2 regions of the Streptomyces agglomeratus genome follow, and region 1 is predicted to be linked to the other one. Evidence: riboswitches for the same ligand, from Rfam matches in the RefSeq annotation. Region 1 holds a riboswitch; the other holds the start of a gene.
What was found. A riboswitch is a leader RNA that binds a small molecule or an ion and turns the genes downstream of it on or off. The one in region 1 is predicted to bind glycine.
Positions count from the first base shown of each region.

Region 1 (5,091 bases):
CTGCGGGAAGGGGTCTTCTACGCCGAGCTGGTCTTCGCCAGCGGAGTCGAAGTGAGCGCGAGGCCGTCCGACGCCATAGCGCTGGCCCTGCGCACCGGTACGCCGATCTACGGCAGTGACGGGGTGCTGGACGACGCGGGTATCGCGATTCCTGACGAGCAGGAGGACGAGGTGGAGAAGTTCCGCGAGTTCCTCGACCAGATCTCCCCCGAGGACTTCGGGACGAACAGTCAGTGAGCCGTCGGCCAGTGCGCCGCGCGCCGGGGTGTTTTCCCGCAAACAAGTAGCTTTTCCCCGAAGTTAGGCACGGGAAACCACTCTCAGGGTGATTATCACTCGGCGTGCCGAGTGTGGCGATCGTTGACGCACCCCGGGTGACTGCCTACCGTCGACAGGGCAGGTCAAGGACGGAGGTCGGCGTGAGAAGCAGCGGCGACGGTACGGTGGCGGGCGGGCCGTATCCGCTTCACGGCAGTGCGGTCGACCCTCTGGCGGGGCGGCAGGGCATGACGTCGGCCACGGGCGGGACGACGGCGGCCGAGGGCACGGAGAGCATCGGGTACCGGGGGCCGACCGCCTGCGCGGCGGCGGGGATCACTTACCGGCAGCTCGACTACTGGGCGCGTACGGGACTGGTGGAGCCGAGCGTACGGCCCGCCCACGGATCGGGTACGCAGCGGCTTTACAGCTTCCGCGACGTCGTCGTCCTCAAAATCGTCAAGCGATTCCTGGACACCGGTGTGGCGTTGCAGAACATTCGCGCGGCCGTCCAGCATCTGCGGGCCCGGGGTTTCCAGGACCTGGAGCGGATGACGCTCATGAGCGACGGCGCGACGGTGTACGAGTGCTCGTCGCCCGACGAGGTCGTCGAGCTGCTCCAGGGCGGCCAGGGCGTCTTCGGGATCGCCGTGGGCGTGGTCTGGCGGGATGTGGAGAGCGCGCTGTCCCAGCTGCACGGGGAGCGCGTCGACACGGGCGAGACGCTGGTCGGGCACAACCCCACGGACGAACTCGCGCGGCGCCGCAACAAGGCGGGCTGACGGGCGGCTCGGGGGCGGACGGAGGACGGGCCGGTCGGCGCTCCGGCCGGTGCGGCTGTCTTCCCGCCGCGCCGTCGCCGCCCGATTGTCAGTGCCGTACGGCAGCATCGGTGGTGTGAGATCCGCGCCGACCATCCTGCATCTGGACATGGATGCCTTCTACGCCGCAGCAGAGCAGGCGGCGAAGCCGAGTCTGCGCGGAAAGCCGGTGGTCGTCGGCGGAATCGGGACCCGGGGGGTTGTCGCCACCGCGTCGTACGAGGCCAGACGATTCGGGGTGCATTCGGCGATGCCGGTGGCCCAGGCGCGCCGGCTGTGCCCGAACGCCGCTTACCTGATGCCGCGCTTCGCCCTCTACCGGTCGGTCAGCGAACAGGTCATGGAGCTCCTCGGGCGGCTTTCCCCGCTGGTGGAGCCGCTGAGCCTGGACGAGGCGTTCGTCGATCTGGAGGCCGGCGGAGTGGCCGACGACTCCGCCTCGGCGCGCAGGGCGGGCGAACTGCTGCGCGCCGACATCAAGGCTGTCACGGGGCTGACGGGCTCCGTGGGACTCGCGGGTTCCAAGATGCTCGCGAAGATCGCGTCGGAGCAGGCCAAGCCGGACGGTCTCGTGCTCATAGAGCTGGGGACCGAGCGGGAGCTGCTGGGGCCCATGCCGGTGCGGATCCTGCCGGGGGTCGGCCCGGCCACCGGCGAGCATCTGCGCCGGGCCGGAATGACGACCGTCGCCCATCTCGCGGAAGCGGGCGAGGACGAGCTTGTACGCCTGCTGGGACGGGCGCACGGGGTCTCGTTGTACCGAATGGCCGCCGGGCACGACGAACGGCCCGTGGTGGCTGAGAGGGACGCCAAATCCGTGTCGGTCGAGGACACCTTCGAAGTGGACCTGCACGACCGGGTCCGGGTCAGGAACGAGGTGGTGCGGCTGTCGGACCGGTGCGTGCAGCGGTTGCGGGCGGCCGGGCGCTCGGGCAGGACCGTGGTGCTGAAGGTGCGCAGATACGACTTCTCGACTCTGACGCGCTCCGAGACGCTGCGTGGGCCCACCGACGATCCGGCGGTGGTGCGGGAGGCCGCCGGGCGGCTGCTGGAGTCGGTGGACACCACCGGCGGCGTCAGGCTGCTGGGCGTGGGCGTCACCGGGCTGGCCGACTACACGCAGGAGGACCTCTTCGCACAGGCGGCGGCGGGGGAGCGCGCGCAGGCCGAGGCGCAGGGTGCGCAGGAGACCGCGGAAACGGTGCCCGGCGCCGGGGAGCCGGTGGCGGCAGCTCCCGAGCCGCCGCAGGAGCGCCGGTGGCTGGCCGGGCAGGACGTGCGGCACGCCCGGTACGGAGCGGGGTGGGTGCAGGGCAGCGGGCTCGGGAGGGTGACGGTGCGGTTCGAGGAGCCGACGTCGCCGCCGGGGCGGGTGCGGACCTTCGCGGTGGACGATCCGGACATCACCCCGTCCGATCCGCTCCCGCTGGTGCGGGCGCCCGCCGGGGATCAGGCCGAGTCGTCGCCGGCCAGCCGCCCGAAGTCCCGGTCGGGGGCGGGGGAGGAGATCTCCAGCCCGTAGTGGTGGTAGAGCTGGAGTTCCTGTTCGGGGGAGAGGTGGCGGCCGACGCCGAAGTCGGGTGCCTCCCGGATCAGGGCGCGGTCGTAGGGCACCCGCAGGGAGTCGTCCACGACCTTGCTGGGCTCCAGCGGGACGAACGCGTCCCGGCTGAAGAGACCGGTGCGTACCGCAGCCCATTCGGGCACACCCGTGGCGTCGTCGAGGTACACCTCGTCCACCGTTCCGATCCTGGTGCCGTTGCGGTCGTACGCCTTGCGGCCGATCAGGCTGCGCGGATCAATGTCGGTCTGCACGGTCCCTCCAACTGATCGCGGCTGCTCCCTAGACCCTACGAAAGGGCACAACTGTGGACTCGGCCACTCGAGGGATTCAGGACAGACCTCGCTGGTAGGCTGGCCAATGGCTGCTGACCCCGTGCGGGAGAGTCTCCGGTGAACGTGCCGGAGGCGCCGAAGGAGCAAATCCTCCCCGGAATCTCTCAGGCACCCGTACCGCACGGACGAGGTCACTCTGGAAAGCAGGACGGGCATCGGACGGGCATGTGCTGGGCAAGAGCGCAGCACCCGTCACGGATCCCTTCCTCACCGACGGTGAAAGCCGGAACGACCTCGACGTCAGCGACGTACCTACGGTCTTCCGGTGAAGCTCTCAGGTTGAGATGACAGAGGGGGAGGGCCGTCCGGGTACCCGTGCCGTGGTGCCCCTCGCAGGTCGCGTCAGACCAGGAGGCCTTCCGCAGATGACCGCAAACCGCATTCCGCTCTCACAGCTTGAGCGTGGCATCCCCTTCGAGCAGCGCCACATCGGGCCCGATGCCGGAGCTCAGGCCAAGATGCTCGCCCAGGTCGGTTACGGCTCGCTCGACGAGCTGACCGCGGCCGCGGTGCCGGACGTCATCAAGAGCGCCGAGGCGCTCGGACTGCCCGACGCGCGTACCGAGGCCGAGGTACTGGCCGAGCTGCGCACGCTCGCCGACCGCAACCAGGTGCTCGCCCCGATGATCGGGCTGGGCTACTACGGCACCTTCACGCCGCCGGTGATCCTGCGCAACGTCATGGAGAACCCCGCCTGGTACACGGCGTACACGCCCTACCAGCCGGAGATCTCGCAGGGCCGCCTCGAAGCGCTGCTCAACTTCCAGACCATGGTCGCGGACCTGACCGGACTGCCGACCTCGGGTGCCTCGCTGCTCGACGAGGGCACCGCCGCCGCCGAGGCCATGTCGCTCGCGCGCCGCGTGGGCAAGGTCAAGAACGGCGTCTTCCTGATCGACTCCGACACCCTGCCGCAGACCGTGGCCGTCATTCAGACGCGCGCGGAGCCGACCGGTGTCGAGGTCGTCGTCACGGACCTGTCGGACGGTATCCCGGCCGAGGTCGCCGAGCGCGGTGTCTTCGGTGTGCTGCTCCAGTACCCGGGAGCGTCGGGCGCCGTGCGGGACATCAAGCCCGTCATCGAGCAGGCCCACGAGCTCGGGGCGATCGTCACCGTCGCCGCCGACCTTCTCGCGCTCACGCTGCTGACCTCGCCCGGCGAGCTCGGCGCGGACATCGCGGTGGGCACCACCCAGCGCTTCGGTGTGCCGATGGGCTTCGGCGGCCCGCACGCCGGCTTCATGGCCGTACGCGAGAAGTTCGCGCGCAGCCTGCCCGGGCGGCTCGTCGGCGTCTCCGTGGACGCCGACGGCAACAGGGCGTACCGGCTGGCGCTCCAGACGCGTGAGCAGCACATCCGCCGTGAGAAGGCCACCAGCAACATCTGCACGGCGCAGGTGCTGCTCGCCGTCATGGCTGGCATGTACGCCGTCTACCACGGCCCCGACGGCCTGCGCGGCATCGCGCGCCGCACGCACCGCTACGCGACGCTGCTCGCCGAGGGCCTGCGCGCCGGCGGCGTCGAGGTCGTGCACGGCGCGTACTTCGACACGCTGACCGCGCGCGTTCCCGGCAAGGCGGCCGAGGTCGTCGCGGGGGCCCGTGAGCGCGGGGTCAACCTGTACCAGGCCGACGCCGACCACGTCTCCATGGCCTGCGACGAGACGACGGGCCGCGCGCAGATCTCCGCGGTTTGGGCGGCCTTCGGGGTCGACGCGGACATCGAGGCGCTCGACGCCCGGGTGGCCGACGCGCTGCCCGAGGGGCTGCTGCGGAGTGACGAGGTGCTGACGCACCCGGTCTTCCACCAGCACCGGTCGGAGACCGCGATGCTGCGCTACCTGCGCAGGCTCGCCGACCGCGACTACGCGCTCGACCGCGGCATGATCCCGCTCGGCTCGTGCACGATGAAGCTGAACGCGACCACCGAGATGGAGCCGGTCACCTGGCCGGAGTTCGGAGCGGTCCACCCCTTCGCGCCGGTCGAGCAGGCGCAGGGCTACCTGACGCTCATCCACGAACTGGAGGAGCGTCTCGCCGAGGTCACCGGGTACGACGCGGTGTCCATCCAGCCGAACGCCGGTTCGCAGGGCGAGCTGGCGGGGCTGCTGGCGGT
Region 1 is NZ_MEHJ01000001.1:6,645,703-6,650,793, forward strand. It holds gene AS594_RS29125 (bifunctional nuclease family protein) at 1-237, shown strand, start outside; gene AS594_RS29130 (MerR family transcriptional regulator) at 420-1,040, shown strand; gene AS594_RS29135 (DNA polymerase IV) at 1,156-2,601, shown strand; gene AS594_RS29140 (PRC-barrel domain-containing protein) at 2,529-2,894, opposite strand; glycine riboswitch at 3,009-3,105, shown strand; gene gcvP (aminomethyl-transferring glycine dehydrogenase) at 3,341-5,091, shown strand, end outside.

Region 2 (5,091 bases), 4.0 Mb from region 1:
CCGACGCCGCCACCGGGGGCGTGCGGGTTGAGCCAGATCCCCCAGCGGTCGGGGAAGAGGGCACGCGCGACGTCACGTCCGGACACCACTTCGTACGCCCTGCTCCACCCGCTCGCGGCTAGCTCCTGGGCGGAGGTGACGCACGGCGCGTAACCGAGGCCGTCGACGTCCATGTTTCCGTACTGGGCGTCCGGCGATCCCGCCTGGCCGTGCCAGAGCAGCATCCAGACCTTGCCGCCCGCCGGATCGGCGAGGGCGCGCAGGAGTGCCTCGTACGCGTCGTAGCGCCCGGGTGTCACCTGGCGCAGCATGTGCTCGACCTGCCCGGCCGCCGCAGTGCCTGACGCGCTCACCCTGGGTCCCGCCCCTCTTCGATCCACCGTGTCGGTTGTCGGCCAAGCTTAAGCGGCAGCGCTGACACAGAACACGAGTCAGGCACGTGTGTAGAAAGGCCGGACCTTCTCCAGCATCCAGCCGGCGACCGGGTCCTGCGCCACGTCCAGCAGGACGAGGTTGACCTCCCAGGGCACCTGGACGCGGCCGAGCGCCCGGCCGAGGGCGTCCATCGGGGCGTTGCGGTCCGGGCCCTCCCAGGCGGACAGCTGTACGCCGACGAACATCACCGGGGCGCCGCCCTCGATGCTCGCGAGCGCCCGCCGGGCGGTCAGCACCACACCGCTCTCCTGGAACTCACCGGCGGCGGCGGAGAGGAAGTCGACCGGCTCCTCCTGCCAGTCCGGCTCGAAGAGCCGCACCCTGCCCCCGCTGGCCGGCCCGTCCAGCGGCGTACGCCCGGCCCTGCAGAGTTCGGCGACGGCGGGCGGCGGCAGCGGCACACCGACCGGGCCGTCCGGGTTCACGGCGATGCCGAGCTGCGGGGGCAGGCCGCGGGCGAACTCGCGGGCGGGGGCCACGGTGAAGGACATGTGGGGCCCGGCGCACTGGCGCAGCTGTTCCTCCGAGCTGTACACGGGGACGTACGCCTCGCCGTGGATCTGCACCGTGGGCAGGTCGAGGTTCGGGGAGTCCGGCCCGCCGCCGTTCGGCAGCGGCACCCACACCTGGCTGCGCCCCAGCACCTCGACTATGCGGCCGCCGGCGGCGGGGTTGCCGAGCGACGCGCCCAGCACCTCTTCGAGCTCGTTGCCGGGCCAGCCGCTGCCGCCGTGGGGGTGGGCCGGTACCGGGAAGTCTGGGTAATCCACGGCACGACTTTAACGCGGGGCGCGGCTGCCCCGGGGGCCTGTTCCCCTGCCCGCCTACGCCCCCGCCGCCGGCCCCGGGAATTCGATCACCGTGAGCGCGCCCGCGGCGTCCCGGTCCAGCAGCACCGCCGAAGCGCAGCCCACCGGCAGCCGGCCCGCCTCCGCGTCCCGTACCAGCCGGGCCACCGCCCTGCGGTGCCGGGCGAAGGCGTAACCCGAGACGCCTCGGCCCCGCTCCTGCTGGCCGGCCCGCGCCACGTCGGCGGTCACGTCGAGCAGCACCAGGTGCAGCGCGACGCCCCGGCGGCGGGCGTCGCGCGCCAGCCAGCGCCGCACCCAGGTCTGCGTACCGCAGTCGTGCACCACGACGCCCTCGCCCGAACGCAGCGCCCGCCGGAGCCCGGCGTAGTGCGCCACGCGCACCAGCGGCCGGTAGAGGGCGTACGGCACCGCGCGGGGCATCCGCGCCTCCCACCGCTCGCGCACGTCCTGCGAGTCGATGCGGTGCGCCGCCGCACTCGCCGTACGGCGGATGAGGGTGCTCTTCCCGCTGCCGGGCAGGCCGGACACCACCACCGTGTCACCGGCCGCGAAGGCCAGCACCCGCGGGCTGCGCCCCTCGCGCTCGCGCAGGTCGCGCACGGTCGCCGCGGGCCGCCGCGCGGCCGCCCTGACCGGAACCGGTACGGGCACGGCCATCGGCACGCCCTGCTGGGCCGGTACCGCGCGCTGTGCGGCACCGGCGGTCGCCGCGTAGGCACCTGGCTGCTGGAACGTCATCGTCTTCCCCCTGTCGGGTGTCCCCCACCCTTCCCCCACCCTTCCCCAAGAAGTGTAAAGAAAAGGTAATGCGCCACAAGTCCATTTCCGTGCAATGATGTGCCCGCCAACTGCATACCGGCCGCTTGAATCCGCGCGGGAGAGTCCGGGGCACCCTGTGCCCGGGACGCCGAAGGAGCAAGTTCCTCCCTTGAATCTCTCAGGCCCCGTACCGCGCGGGCGAGGCAGATCTGAAAAGCGGGCCGCTTCGTCGCGGCTCCACCCAAGGTGCAAGCCGGGGCTCTCCCGGTGAACCTCTCAGGTTCCGATGACAGATGGGGAGGATCGTCCTCGCCTGTCATGCCCTGGGAGCCCCTCACATGAGCACTGTCCCCCGTCACACCGCCCTCGACGCCACTCATCGTGCGCTGGGCGCGACCATGACCGACTTCGCGGGCTGGGACATGCCGCTGCGGTACGCCAGCGAGCGCGACGAGCACAACGCCGTTCGCACCCGCGCCGGCCTCTTCGACCTCTCCCACATGGGCGAGATCACCGTCTCCGGCCCGCAGGCCGTGAACGCGCTCGACTACGCCCTCGTCGGCAACATCGGCACCATCGGTCTCGGCCGCGCCCGCTACACGATGATCTGCCAGGAGGACGGCGGGATCGTCGACGACCTGATCGTCTACCGGCTGGGCGAGACCGAGTACATGGTCGTCGCCAACGCCGGCAACGCCCAGGTCGTCCTCGACGCGATCACCGAGCGCGCCGCCGGCTTCGACGCCGTCGTACGGGACGACCGTGACGCGTACGCCCTGATCGCCGTCCAGGGCCCCGAGTCCCCCGGCATCCTGAAGTCCGTCACCGACGCCGACCTCGACGGGCTGAAGTACTACGCCGGCCTGCCCGGCACCGTCGCCGGCGTCCCGGCGCTGATCGCCCGTACCGGTTACACCGGCGAGGACGGCTTCGAGCTGTTCGTGGAGCCTCGGCACGCCGAGACGCTGTGGCAGGCGCTGACCGAGGCGGGCAAGGACGTCGGTCTGGTCCCGGCCGGCCTCTCCTGCCGCGACACGCTGCGCCTGGAGGCGGGCATGCCGCTGTACGGGCACGAGCTGACCACCGCGCTCACCCCGTTCGACGCGGGCCTCGGCCGCGTCGTGAAGTTCGAGAAGGAAGGTGACTTCGTCGGCCGCGCCGCCCTCGAAGCCGCCGCCGAGCGCGCCGAGACCGCCCCGCCGCGCAAGCTCGTCGGCCTGATCGCCGAGGGCCGCCGCGTCCCGCGCGCCGGTTTCCCCGTCGTCGCGGACGGCAAGGTGATCGGCGAGGTCACCTCCGGCGCCCCCTCCCCGACGCTGGGCAGGCCGATCGCCATGGCGTACGTCGACGCCGCGCACGCCGCTCCCGGCACCTCCGGTGTCGGCGTCGACATTCGCGGTACGCATGAGCCGTACGAGGTCGTCGCGCTGCCGTTCTACAAGCGCCAGAAGTGACCCCCCGCACAACCTCCCCGTTCACCAGCACTCCCCCGCGTACAGGAGAATTCAGGTCATGAGCAACCCCCAGCAGCTGCGTTACAGCAAGGAGCACGAGTGGCTGTCGACCGCCGAGGACGGCGTCGCGACGGTCGGCATCACGGAGTTCGCGGCCAACGCGCTCGGTGACGTCGTCTACGCCCAGCTCCCGGCGGTCGGCGACACGGTGAGCGCGGGCGAGTCCTGCGGCGAGCTGGAGTCGACCAAGTCGGTCAGCGACCTGTACTCCCCGGTGACCGGCGAGGTCGTCGAGGCCAACCAGGACGTCGTCGACGACCCGTCGCTGGTGAACTCCGCCCCCTTCGAGGGCGGCTGGCTCTTCAAGGTGCGCGTCACGGACGAGCCGGGCGACCTGCTCTCCGCCGACGAGTACGACGCCTTCTCCTCCGGCAACTAAGACCTCGATCGGGACCGTGATGACGCTTCTCAACACTCCCCTGCATGAGCTCGACCCGGACGTCGCCGCCGCCGTCGACGCCGAGCTGCTCCGCCAGCAGTCCACCCTCGAAATGATCGCCTCGGAGAACTTCGCTCCGGTCGCGGTCATGGAGGCCCAGGGCTCCGTACTGACCAACAAGTACGCCGAGGGCTACCCGGGCCGCCGTTACTACGGCGGCTGTGAGCACGTCGACGTGGTCGAGCAGATCGCCATCGACCGCATCAAGGCGCTCTTCGGCGCCGAGCACGCGAACGTACAGCCGCACTCGGGTGCCCAGGCCAACGCCGCCGCGATGTTCGCGCTGCTCAAGCCCGGCGACACGATCATGGGTCTGAACCTGGCCCACGGCGGTCACCTGACCCACGGCATGAAGATCAACTTCTCCGGCAAGCTCTACAACGTGGTCGCGTACCACGTGGACGACGCCACCGGCGAGGTCGACATGGCCGAGGTCGAGCGCCTCGCCAAGGAGTCCAAGCCGAAGCTGATCGTGGCCGGCTGGTCGGCGTACCCGCGCCAGCTGGACTTCGCCGCCTTCCGCCGCATCGCGGACGAGGTCGGCGCGTACCTCATGGTCGACATGGCGCACTTCGCCGGTCTGGTCGCCGCGGGTCTGCACCCCAACCCGGTGCCGCACGCCCACGTCGTCACCACGACCACGCACAAGACGCTCGGCGGCCCGCGCGGCGGAGTGATCCTCTCCACCGCCGAGCTCGCCAAGAAGATCAACTCCGCGGTCTTCCCCGGCCAGCAGGGCGGCCCGCTGGAGCACGTCATCGCCGCGAAGGCCGTCTCCTTCAAGGTCGCCGCGAGCGAGGAGTTCAAGGAGCGCCAGCAGCGCACCCTGGACGGCGCCCGCATCCTGGCCGAGCGCCTGGTGCAGGCCGACGTCACCGAGCACGGCGTGTCCGTCCTCACCGGCGGCACGGACGTCCACCTGGTCCTCGTCGACCTGCGGAACTCCGAGCTCGACGGCCAGCAGGCCGAGGACCGCCTGCACGGTCTGGGCATCACGGTCAACCGCAACGCCATCCCGAACGACCCGCGCCCCCCGATGGTCACCTCGGGTCTGCGGATCGGTACGCCGGCCCTGGCCACGCGCGGTTTCCAGGCCGAGGACTTCGCCGAGGTGGCGGACATCATCGCCGAG
Region 2 is NZ_MEHJ01000001.1:2,601,424-2,606,514, forward strand. It holds gene AS594_RS10880 (enhanced serine sensitivity protein SseB C-terminal domain-containing protein) at 1-353, opposite strand, end outside; gene AS594_RS10885 (enhanced serine sensitivity protein SseB) at 432-1,205, opposite strand; gene AS594_RS10890 (AAA family ATPase) at 1,260-1,985, opposite strand; glycine riboswitch at 2,112-2,209, shown strand; glycine riboswitch at 2,210-2,309, shown strand; gene gcvT (glycine cleavage system aminomethyltransferase GcvT) at 2,345-3,460, shown strand; gene gcvH (glycine cleavage system protein GcvH) at 3,519-3,899, shown strand; gene glyA (serine hydroxymethyltransferase) at 3,919-5,091, shown strand, end outside.
Region 2: another riboswitch for glycine. It lies ahead of gcvT (glycine cleavage system aminomethyltransferase GcvT); the one in region 1 lies ahead of gcvP (aminomethyl-transferring glycine dehydrogenase).